2 regions of the Photobacterium swingsii genome follow, and region 2 is predicted to be linked to the other one. Evidence: riboswitches for the same ligand, from Rfam matches in the RefSeq annotation. Region 2 holds a riboswitch; the other holds the start of a gene.

Region 1 (5,924 bases), on a different replicon from region 2:
AAAGCCGTTCTCAAGTTGAATTAACCCGCGATTTTACATTCAAGCACAGCGGTCGTCAATGGTCAGGCGTGCCTATTATTGCTGCTAACATGGATTCAGTGGGTAGCTTCGAAATGGCGGCATCACTTGCTAAGCACAATGTAATGACCGCTATTCACAAGCACTACACAGTTGAAGACTGGGCTGGCTTTGTGAAAAGCAACGATGCATCCGTGCTTAACAACGCAATGGTGTCTACGGGTACGTCGGATAACGACTTCCAAAAAACTAAAGACATCATGGCCCTTTCCGACGACCTTATCTTCATCTGTATTGATATCGCGAACGGTTACTCTGAGCATTTAGTTGAGTACGTACAACGCGTACGTGCTGAATTCCCAGACAAAGTAATCAGTGCAGGTAACGTGGTTACCGGCGACATGGTTGAAGAACTTATCCTAGCGGGTGCCGACATTGTTAAAGTAGGTATCGGCCCTGGCTCTGTATGTACAACACGCGTTAAAACCGGTGTGGGTTACCCTCAGCTTTCTGCAATTATTGAATGTGCAGATGCTGCACACGGTCTTGGTGGTCGTATTATTGGTGACGGCGGCTGTTCATGTGCGGGGGATGTATCTAAAGCATTCGGCGGTGGTGCAGACTTCGTAATGCTAGGCGGTATGCTAGCAGGTCACGAAGAAAGTAACGGTGAAATCATCGAGCAAGATGGTAAAACCTTCATGAAATTCTACGGCATGTCTTCACAAAGCGCGATGGACAAGCACTCAGGCGGCGTTGCGAAATACCGCGCAGCTGAAGGTAAAACCGTACTATTGCCTTACCGTGGCCCTGTTGAAAACACTATCCAAGACATCATGGGTGGCGTACGTTCTACTTGTACTTACGTAGGTGCAGCGCAGCTTAAAGAACTCACTAAGCGCACGACCTTCATCCGCGTTCAAGAACAAGAAAACAACGTGTTTGGTAAAGAGTAAGCACTCATACAGCATGTAACAAAATAAAGACTATCAGGCCGCTTTTTAGCGGCCTTTTTTGTATCTTATAGTTCAGAATCGTTTCACCTGTTCTTCACTATTATTATTACCAAAGCTTCGTTTTGTTACAGCAGAATAAATGACTTGCTCGTTTTAAATAACCCTTGCTTATTTATTGTAGTTGCTCATATACCGATAAGCGTCCAATAAGAAAGGTAACTGCAGAAAATATTCCTTGACCAATCACCCACAGAAGCAATACAAGTAGCAATGGATGCTGATATCAATAGTAATACACAGAGAAAAAACAAGGATAGACGATGAAATTAGCCTTACGTAAAGCTCAATCGAGCGACCTAGATTATCTCGTCGAGCTACGTGACGCCACTATGCGTGATTATCTTCTTGAAATTGGAGGGAACGTAACACGTGAAGCTTACGAACGGAATATCATGTGGAAATTTGAAGAAGCAGCGCAAATCATCCAAGTTGATGGTCAAGACGCAGGGTTCTGGCGCGTCGTTTTCGAGGAAGACAAAAACCGTTTCTACTTAGATTTAGTCCAAGTTCACCCTGACTTCAATGGTAGAGGCATAGGTAAAACGCTCATTCACAACCTTATCGACCAAGCGCAGTCAGAGGGCAAAGGGCTCGCTCTGTCTGTTTGGAAGATCAACGTTGCAGCTCGTCGCCTATATGAGAAGCTCGGTTTCGTTATTTATGGTGAAGATGGTAATGAATGGTTGCTAGAATATAAATACGCTTAATTATAATTAGTCTAATAACACCGAAGTTAGAGACTGGTTATTTTCATCACTTGTAAAAGGTCTCCAATCCCCTCTAAAAGTGCCAATCTAAGTTTGATACTCTCGGTTAAAATTACGCAGTATTACTGAATTTAACGGGTAACACTTTAAACACGGCTGGCCTAGGTTTCGAAAATATAACCGCATAAATTTGATACCCACAGACCTTTCAAAAAAGTCTGTGGGTACTGACTTACCCAATCAGATCACGTACCGCGGTTCTTGGGCATTCGGCATGACAGATCGCTGAAACCAGTGCCACACTGTCGACTCCAGTTGCTATCACCGCATCAAGATTTGATGCATTAATCCCGCCGATTGCCACTATAGGTAAGGGACTTTGGGCGACGGCATTCGCCAGTCCATCAATGCCCCACTCCTTTTGGATATTGGTTTTCGTCGGGGTCGCAAAGATTGCGCTCAATCCTATGTAGTCAATAGGTAAATGTTTGGCTTCAATCAGTTGCTGTTCATTTTCTACCGACAGTCCCAGTATCTTATCTTTACCAATCAATTGACGTGCGATGTTAGCTGGCATATCAGATTGGCCCAGATGTACACCGTCTGCATCGACAGCCAAGGCCACATCGACACGATCATTAATAATGAGTGGAACCCCAGTGCCCTGCAAAATCGTTTTAACGGCTAAGGCTCTTTCAATAAAGGTACGCACATCACCATGCTTTTCTCGAACCTGTACCATAGTCACACCGCCAATAACGGCTTCTTTAACCACACGTTTCATGGTTTCAAGATCTTGCAGGTCATCAGTTACCAGATATAAACGACACGAACGCATTATTCCCCCCAACACTAAGCCAACTTCAGACGCTGGATGATCATTTCTTCATCAAGCTGATACAGAATATCGAGCAAATTACACTGCAAGCTACCTGGGCCTTTCGACTGTTCGGCAGCCATTTCACCTGCTACGCCGAGTATCGCCGCAGCTGCTAATCCAGTCTCTTCTCCGATAGCCGCAAAAGCACCAGTCAGTGCACTGAGGGTACAGCCCATTCCCGTTACGTGAGGCATCATGGCATGACCATTATGAAGCTGGATCTGCCCTTCATCTGTTACAACAAAATCAACTTCACCTGAAATCACGACATTGCATTGATACTCTCGGATCAAAAAGCGCGCTGCACCTACTGCCGCTTCAGTGCTATCAAGTGCATCGACGCCTTTGTTTTGCCCTTTTTCACCCGCTAAAGAAATGATTTCTGAAGCATTGCCTCGAATAATCAACTTCTTAGCCGCCTTCGCAATTTGGCGAGACGTTTCTGTTCGTAAGCGGCTGGCACCACAACCAACAGGATCAAGCACAACCGTTTTATTATGGATATTTGCCTGCTCGACAGCGAATACCATACGTGGCACCCATACACTGTCCAAGGTACCAATATTAATGACCAGTGCGCCGGCAAAAGACATCATTTCAGCCATTTCTTCACGAGAATGTGCCATGATCGGCGAAGCACCAATGGCCAGTAGCGCATTGGCAGTATTGTTCATGACGACATAATTGGTCAGGTTCACAACCAGTGGTTTCTGCTCACGAACGGCATGCAGAGCGTTAATGATGGTTTGTGTGTTCATGTTTTCCCTCAGCGATTGCTGTTATCAATTCCGGTAGCGGATAGGAAGAACCTGAGGGAAGAAACTGATATGAATACTGAGGCTGGATTCGACATATTTTGCTCCAGCCAAGCCAATAATGTTGATAAAGGTGGATCATCATTAGCTAGACATATAGTTCCCTACGCCAGTGCGAACTGAATCAGGTTCAACGGGTTTCGTAATATACGCTCTCAGCCTTTCGGCACCCCGACTATCTTTTCAAATAGTAACAAGCTCAATGGAAGAACGACAGACAAAACTTATTAGGTCTTTGTTGAGTGCCACCTATTGCTGCGATCCCCCTATTCCTCCCTCAAAAATTCCATAGAAATCTACTCTTCAGCACCTATTGAGATAGTATTTTTCGAGAAAACGCGCATAATCTGGCTATACAACACTCTAGAAGAAATTACCTATGACTGACTTTCAATATTACTTTCATCAACTTCCTTGTTTTAACTGTAAAAAAACCACAGTAAGTACTGATCTTGGTTGGTTAACCGCGGCGATGAAAGAAGATGTCTTGGCACAACTGGCTGCAATTATCGAACAGGGTAAGGTTGAAGCTGATCTTTCAGTGAACGTAACCTGTACTAAAGACGAAGCGCGTGATTACTTATTACTGAATTTCTACGGTTATTCAGAAGAAGAACTTGCAGATCAAATTGAAGCAGACGACGAGCAAGAAGTCGCAGATGAAATAGCGGAACTACTGGCAGACGGTAACGAAAAGGCCGTTTTTGAGCACGAAATCGCGCTACAAAGTTGTACTGATTGCGACATTGATTAATCGTTGATCAAGTGTAATCACTGAATCAAGCGTATAAATAAGCCCCGTACCTGTTGGTAATATCAACGGGTACGGGGCTTTTTTTGCTGAGTTGCAAGCACTCAATATCCGCTAGCTAATCCCTATTCCATGGGTAAATTTTTTCTGACGTGTGCTTTTGAAAAAACTCATAATTGTGCTGCATAAAGTCATCTTTTTTGAGTGCTTTTGGGTTCCACTGCTTAAGATCTAACTCAAAATCAAAATCAGATGCGGTTAAGTGCAGCTGACTAAATTTACGTTTTGCTATTCTGTAAATCGCGGTATCTGGTTCATGACAATCAAACACAATCTGTTGTTCAGCTTGATTATTAACTGTCAGTTTAGCTTCGTATGGCGTTGCTAGGGTGCAAGGTGTTTTCTTGATGAAAGTAAAAAGAAAATCACCATCGTATGTCGTGTTTAGGTAGATCGCTAATTCGCGATCCACATCAACCTGACGAAACACCAATTGCTTCGTATGTGGCGTGCGTGCACTTTGCATTGCAGTCGTATCGGGGCTAATCAGTTGGCTATCTATCCATAACCACCCCATATCATGCTTCATGTAGGTCAACGCCCGATAAGACTGGTAACCTAAATAGCTAAAAATCGAGAGACCGATAACGCCAAGGACTAATAAGGCTTTATACAAGGTTTTCATACTATGCCTCACTCGAAGTACGGTTTACTCTGTAATACACCAAACAACTAACCTCTTTTACATCTTCATTGATTAACAACTTTTACCCTCAATGTAGGGCGTTGAGTATGATACTTGAATACTCGACACGAAACTTGATGACTTGGTATTAAATTGTTCCTCATGTTGCTGACAATCTAAGCAAAAAGTCATAACCAATATGTCACTCTAATCTGTAAAGCTATGGGGATAAGCTCTGGTAATACGTGTTCTATTCAATCAATTGCCTCGCCGCTGCAAAGCACAACGGTGACCATCCCCCAAGCCCACTCACATCATCTGCTTGAGAATAAGAAGACTGGACGATATTAACCTTCCTGAATATTGGGAGACTTGTCCTATTTCCTCATATTTTATTAGCCCGAACTTTAAATTTTAGAAAACAGGAGAGTGTTTCGGATTAGCGAGAAGAATACTTCAACTCTGTAAGTGTAGATTATTGCCATCAATAACTTGAGCGCTACAGATTGATTAAAAGGATTTAAGGATGAAAAGCTAACGCTATAAAACCCAATAGTATCCAGCTTCAAAATGAATACAACAACCAGCCTAGCTTGCTACTTACGTAACTTGCTATCCCTCTTTTCTTTAATAAATAGTGTGTTGTTATACCTAAGGGTGTTTATGTCAATTTCAATGAAAACCAAACTTAGCTACGGATTTGGCGCATTTGGTAAAGATTTCGCCATCACCATCGTATACATGTACCTAATGTTCTATTACACCGACGTTGCTGGCATTTCCGCTGGAATCGTTGGATCTATTTTCCTGATTGCACGTATCTGGGATGCGATAAATGACCCCATTATGGGCTGGATAGTTAACAGTACACGTTCGCGATGGGGAAAATTCAAGCCTTGGCTATTAATAGGCACATTATCCAACTCCGTTGTTCTTTACATGCTATTTCAAGCCCACCATTTTGAAGGTACCGCATTAATTGTTTATGCCGCAGTCACTTATATTTTATGGGGCATGACATATACCCTAATGGATATCCCTTTTTGGTCATT
Region 2 (5,924 bases):
CGTCGTGAGACAGTTCGGTCCCTATCTGCCGTGGGCGTTAGATGATTGAGAGGGGCTGCTCCTAGTACGAGAGGACCGGAGTGGACGAACCGCTGGTGTTCGGGTTGTGATGCCAATCGCATTGCCCGGTAGCTACGTTCGGAATCGATAAGCGCTGAAAGCATCTAAGCGCGAAGCGAGCCTCAAGATGAGTCATCTCTAGACCTTTAAGGTCTCTAAAGGGTTGTCGAAGACTACGACGTTGATAGGCAGGGTGTGTAAGTGCTGCGAGGCATTGAGCTAACCTGTACTAATTGCCCGTGAGGCTTAACCATACAACACCCAAGGGGTTTTACGGACTCCATGAGCACTTGAATGACGTGTTTGAACGAAATTGTAAACGCTAGTTAGATTTTCCCAGATTGTATTTATCGCCTGATGGCGGTAAATAACCCGAATTTGCTTGGCGACCATAGCATTATGGACCCACCTGATCCCATGCCGAACTCAGTAGTGAAACGTAATAGCGCCGATGGTAGTGTGGGGTCTCCCCATGTGAGAGTAGGTCATCGCCAGGCTTCAAATTTAGATATACGTATTGAACGACGTGTATCGGATAGACAGTTGACTGTTTATCACCGTGTGGAGCGGTAGTTCAGTTGGTTAGAATACCGGCCTGTCACGCCGGGGGTCGCGGGTTCGAGTCCCGTCCGCTCCGCCACTTATTCAGACAGAGTTAAGTCTTTAAAATAACTAATAGGGGTGTAGCTCCAATTGGCAGAGCAGCGGATTCCAAATCCGCGTGTTGGGAGTTCGAATCTCTCCACCCCTGCCATCTTTAAGGCTCTAGCAGAAATGCTGGAGCCTTTTTCGTTTCTGGTGTTTAGTGTTCAAGCAGCGGATTCACCGCTACCGACAATCAGCGCATGTTGGGCGTTCGGCTCTCTCTACCCCTGCCATCTTTAAGGCGCTAGCAGAAATGCTGGAGCCTTTTTCGTTTCTGGTGTTTAGTGTTCAAGCAGCGGATTCACCGCTACCGACAATCAGCGCGTGTTGGGCGTTCGGCTCTCTCCACCCCTGCCATCTTTAAGGCTCTAGCAGAAATGCTGGAGCCTTTTTCGTTTCTGGTGTAGCGGATTCACCGCTACCGACAATCAGCGCGTGTTGGGTGTTTGGCTCTCTCCACCCCTGCCATCTTTATGGCGTGAGCAGAAATACTGGAACTGGAAAGCTGGTTTTCATCTTGTTATTTTTTCTGTGTAAGGGTAGGATTTGCTTGCTGATGGCTTATCTAGCCGATCACGGGTGATGGAGTTCCACCTTTAACCGCTCACACTGAGATAATGACTCCTACTATAGTTAGGATAGATCTATCTATGGTGGGGTATTTGTCTATCATATTGTCTATCCTTAGAAATTCATTTAAGAGATAAATAGAGACAGTATGGCTCATCCTCTAAGTGCAAACCCCAAAATACTGATCCAGATTGTTCGCTGGACTCTTCTTATTACACCTGTCGCTATTTTGGTCGGCTCGTTGAATGCGTTCTTTTTATGGATCCTAAGCACAGCGACAACGATACGTGTTGATAACCCATGGCTGATTTATTTGTTACCTCTCGCAGGTATTGTGATTGTCTATTGCTATCGAAATCTGGGTAAAAACTCAGAGGGCGGCAATAATCTGATCATGGATGAGATACATCAACCTGGTGCTGGTATTCCCACTCGCATGGGACCATTGGTATTAATTACGACGGTAATTACACACTTGTTTGGTGGTTCGGCGGGCCGTGAAGGTACAGCGGTGCAAATTGGTGGCGCAACAACCCACTGGTTAGCGCGTGTTTTTAAACTTAACGAGGCGGATACTCGGCTCATATTAATCGCGGGGGTTGCTGCGGGGTTTGGCGCCGTATTTGGAACTCCGCTAACCGGCGCTATCTTTGCGTTGGAAGTCTTAGCTATTGGTCGCTTGCGTTATGACGCGATTATTCCTGCCTTATTTGCTGCCATTCTGGCGGATCTTGTATGTACGGCTTTAGGTGCGCATCATACGCATTACCGTATTGATTTCCTCGAAAATATTACGATCTTCGATCATGTGCTAAAAGTCGATGTTTGGCTGATGGTGAAGATAGTCTTTGCGTCTATTGCTTTTGGCTTAGCGGGTTATTTATTTGGTGAGTTAACCCATGCATTTAAAGATATTTTCAAAGCTACATTAAAAAACCCTTACGTCATTGTAGTCACGGGTGGCTTGATGGTGATTGGAATAACACATTGGATTGGTAACTATGATTATATCGGGTTAGGTGTTTACAGTACGCGTGAAGGCGGTGTCAGTATATTGAGTGCCTTCACCGACGGTGGGGCTGAATGGTATAGCTGGGCTCTAAAATTATTACTAACGGCAATTACCTTAGCGGCAGGATACAAAGGGGGAGAAGTCACTCCGCTCTTTTTTGTCGGTGCGACATTAGGTAACACCATGGCTTGGGTAATGGGAGCGCCTGTTGATTTATTTGCAGCATTGGGCTTTTTAGCTGTTTTTGCCGCAGCGACGAATACACCTTTGGCTTGTACCATTATGGGCGTGGAGTTGTTTGGTGCTGACCATATGTTGTATTTCGCTATTGCTTGCTATACCGCATATTACTTTAGTGGTCATACTGGGATCTACTCATCGCAACGTGTTGCTGTACCAAAACTTTTTGATGATGAAGGTGCACCGAAAATTACTCATAAGCTCGGTGAGTTGAGAGAAACGCATTCATCGCTATTGAAAGCGCTGGTAAAGAAATTTTCAAAATAATGGATAAGGCTGCTTTGGCAGCCTTTCTTTTTTGTACTGCTTAGACCAGATTTATTGGTTTCGCCCTTGCTGCGCTTTCTTCCCTTCCCTATACTCCTTGCTGAAACTTGTCGGAGTGCCATTTGGCTGAGACCGCATTGCGGGATCCGTAGAACCTGATCAGGCTAATACCTGCGAAGGGAACAAGAGAAAATCTTCTGTTTAACGGCACTAATATATCTTTTCGTCGCTGTTAAGCTATCAGATGATGCTGCACACCCTACGTGTACGCCTCTTGTTTATGCACCAATCCGCCAAGCAAATATCCCAACCATGGAACCGTAAGGATTTTGCTATGTCGATTCGCAAACAAGCGAGACTGGAAGCTAAACAATTTATAGATTCACTTACTGCCCAACCATACCCTAACTCCCAGAAGGTCTATGTTGAAGGTAGCCGCCCTGATATCCAAGTACCCATGCGAGAAATTGCACTGGCCGATAGCTTAGTGGGTGGTACTAAAGATCAGCCTATCTTAGAGCCTAATGAAGCGATTCGTGTTTACGACACTTCAGGTTTCTACACCGATCCTGAGCAAGATATTGATATCTACGCGGGATTACCAAAGGTGCGAGAGGTTTGGATTACTGAACGTAATGACACCGAGCTGCTTGATGATCTGAGTTCCGCTTACTCTAAAGAGCGCCTTGCTGATGACAGCTTAGATGAGCTTCGTTTTGGTGAGCGAGCACGTATTCGTCGTGCGAAAGAGGGGGCATGCGTTACTCAGCTCCATTATGCGCGCCAAGGTGTGATAACGCCTGAAATGGAATATATCGCCATTCGCGAGAACATGGGGCGTGCAAAATACCGTGACGAGGTCTTGAACCATCAGCACCCCGGTATGAATTTTGGTGCTAATCTACCAGAAGAAATTTCAGCCGAGTTCGTTCGCAAAGAAATTGCTGAAGGTCGAGCAATTATTCCTGCCAATATTAACCACCCAGAATCAGAGCCAATGATCATTGGCCGTAATTTCTTAGTTAAAGTGAACGCCAATATTGGTAACTCCTCAGTGAGTTCCTCCATAGAGGAGGAAGTTGAGAAGTTAGTGTGGTCGACTCGTTGGGGCGGCGATACTGTGATGGATTTATCGACAGGGCGTAATATCCACGAAACACGTGAGTGGATCATTCGCAATAGTCCAGTTCCGATCGGTACAGTACCTATGTACCAAGCACTTGAAAAAGTGAATGGCATCGCCGAAAACCTCACTTGGGACGTTTTCAGAGATACGTTACTAGAACAAGCGGAGCAAGGGGTTGATTACTTTACTATCCATGCGGGTGTATTGCTGCGCTATGTGCCTATGACGGCAAAACGCGTGACTGGCATAGTGTCTCGCGGTGGCTCTATCATGGCGAAGTGGTGTCTGGCTCACCACGAAGAAAGTTTCTTGTACCTTCATTTTCGTGAGATCTGTGAGATTTGTGCCAAGTACGATATTTCACTCTCGTTAGGCGATGGCCTTCGTCCTGGTTCTGTGGCCGATGCTAATGATGAAGCGCAATTTAGTGAGCTACGTACCCTAGGTGAATTAACGAAAGTCGCTTGGGAATACGATGTTCAGGTGATGATCGAAGGCCCTGGGCATGTGCCAATGCATATGATTAAAGAAAACATGGAAGAGCAACTTAAGCACTGCCATGAAGCCCCTTTCTATACATTAGGCCCGCTGACTACTGATATTGCACCCGGTTACGATCACATTACCTCGGGTATTGGCGCCGCCATGATAGGTTGGTATGGCTGTGCCATGCTTTGTTACGTTACCCCTAAAGAACATCTTGGCTTACCGAATAAAGAAGACGTTAAAGTGGGTCTGATTACCTATAAGTTATGTGCTCATGCGGCTGATCTTGCGAAGGGTCATCCTGGTGCGCAAGTCCGCGATAATGCCTTATCAAAAGCCCGCTTTGAATTTCGTTGGGAAGATCAATTTAATTTGAGTCTTGACCCTATCACTGCTCGTGCATACCACGATGAAACTTTGCCGCAAGAGTCCGGCAAGGTTGCTCACTTCTGCTCTATGTGTGGTCCTAAATTCTGTTCAATGAAGATCTCACAAGAAGTTCGAGATTACGCAAGCAATTTGGAAAAGAGCGGCGATCTTGCCATTAAATTGCTTGATGATCCGCTTGAAGGCATGCGCCAAAAAGCAGATGAATTCCGCTCAACAGGAAGTGAACTATACCATCCCGTGAAAGAGGAAGATTAATGAGTGCAATCTGTTTACCTGAACGCTTAAAGCCATTGCTTACCCATATCGAGCCTTTGCTGGCTCAAGCCGCTCAATATCAATTGGGTGAAGCGGTGACTGTGACTGTTCAGCAATCTGATGTGGTAGACATATGCGTTGACTCTCGTTCGTTCAGCTTGAGCTTTGCTCAAGCTGTTCCTACCGATATGGCACAAATAGAAAGTCATTTTGTCGTGTGTGATCACTGGAGTGAGAGCACTGATGTTGCAGCCATTCAACGCCTAGTTGCCGCTAATCCCGCTTTGATTGTGTGTGGTTTCCCTGTTCAAGGTGGGGTGTTTGATATCTGGCACCATCATGGTGAAGCGCGAGCTGTGTACTGCCATCAGGCTGGCGATACAGAAGCTGTGCGTGCCATGTTGCTGGCAGCATTGGCATTGGATTACCCGGTCGAAGATGCGGTGACCTTGGCGCGTGCATATGCGCGTTATGTTCAGTTACATGATAATAAGCAGTGGCCACTGACACGTGAGGTGTTCCCTCGTCCAATGACGGCAAATCATCCTGAGATCATGACATTGGGTTGGCAAAGTAAAGAGGTTGCGGTTGCCCCTTTTGCTGCAACGGATGCTGAACACCTGGCGTTGTACCCTGTGGTGGACTCGGCAGAGTGGGTTGAGCGCTTACTGGAGCTTGGCGTGAAAACCACGCAGTTGAGAATTAAAGATCCTCAAGACCCTGCACTTGAAGCGCAAATTGCACAAATTATCGCGGCGGGTGATGCCCATCAGGCGCAAGTGTTTGTGAATGATTACTGGCAGCTTGCAATTGATCATCAGGCGTATGGGATTCACCTCGGTCAAGAAGATCTGGAGACGGCGGATCTAACTC

What was found. A riboswitch is a leader RNA that binds a small molecule or an ion and turns the genes downstream of it on or off. The one in region 2 is predicted to bind thiamine pyrophosphate.
Region 1: it holds a riboswitch for thiamine pyrophosphate, as region 2 does, so the genes downstream of both, thiM (hydroxyethylthiazole kinase) here and thiC (phosphomethylpyrimidine synthase ThiC) in region 2, are expected to answer to the same signal.

What each region holds. Positions count from the first base shown of each region.
Region 1 is NZ_AP024853.1:1,538,295-1,544,218, reverse strand. Features, by position in the region: gene OCU77_RS23980 (GMP reductase) at 1-974, shown strand, start outside; gene OCU77_RS23975 (GNAT family N-acetyltransferase) at 1,295-1,741, shown strand; gene thiE (thiamine phosphate synthase) at 1,974-2,579, opposite strand; gene thiM (hydroxyethylthiazole kinase) at 2,594-3,379, opposite strand; TPP riboswitch at 3,521-3,620, opposite strand; gene OCU77_RS23960 (hypothetical protein) at 3,816-4,190, shown strand; gene OCU77_RS23955 (hypothetical protein) at 4,306-4,872, opposite strand; gene melB (melibiose:sodium transporter MelB) at 5,536-5,924, shown strand, end outside.
Region 2 is NZ_AP024852.1:3,729,979-3,735,902, reverse strand. Features, by position in the region: rRNA gene OCU77_RS16995 (23S ribosomal RNA) at 1-314, shown strand, start outside; rRNA gene rrf (5S ribosomal RNA) at 442-557, shown strand; tRNA gene OCU77_RS16985 (tRNA-Asp) at 624-700, shown strand; tRNA gene OCU77_RS16980 (tRNA-Trp) at 738-814, shown strand; fluoride riboswitch at 1,275-1,339, shown strand; gene OCU77_RS16975 (voltage-gated chloride channel family protein) at 1,424-2,794, shown strand; TPP riboswitch at 2,896-2,993, shown strand; gene thiC (phosphomethylpyrimidine synthase ThiC) at 3,129-5,051, shown strand; gene thiE (thiamine phosphate synthase) at 5,051-5,924, shown strand, end outside.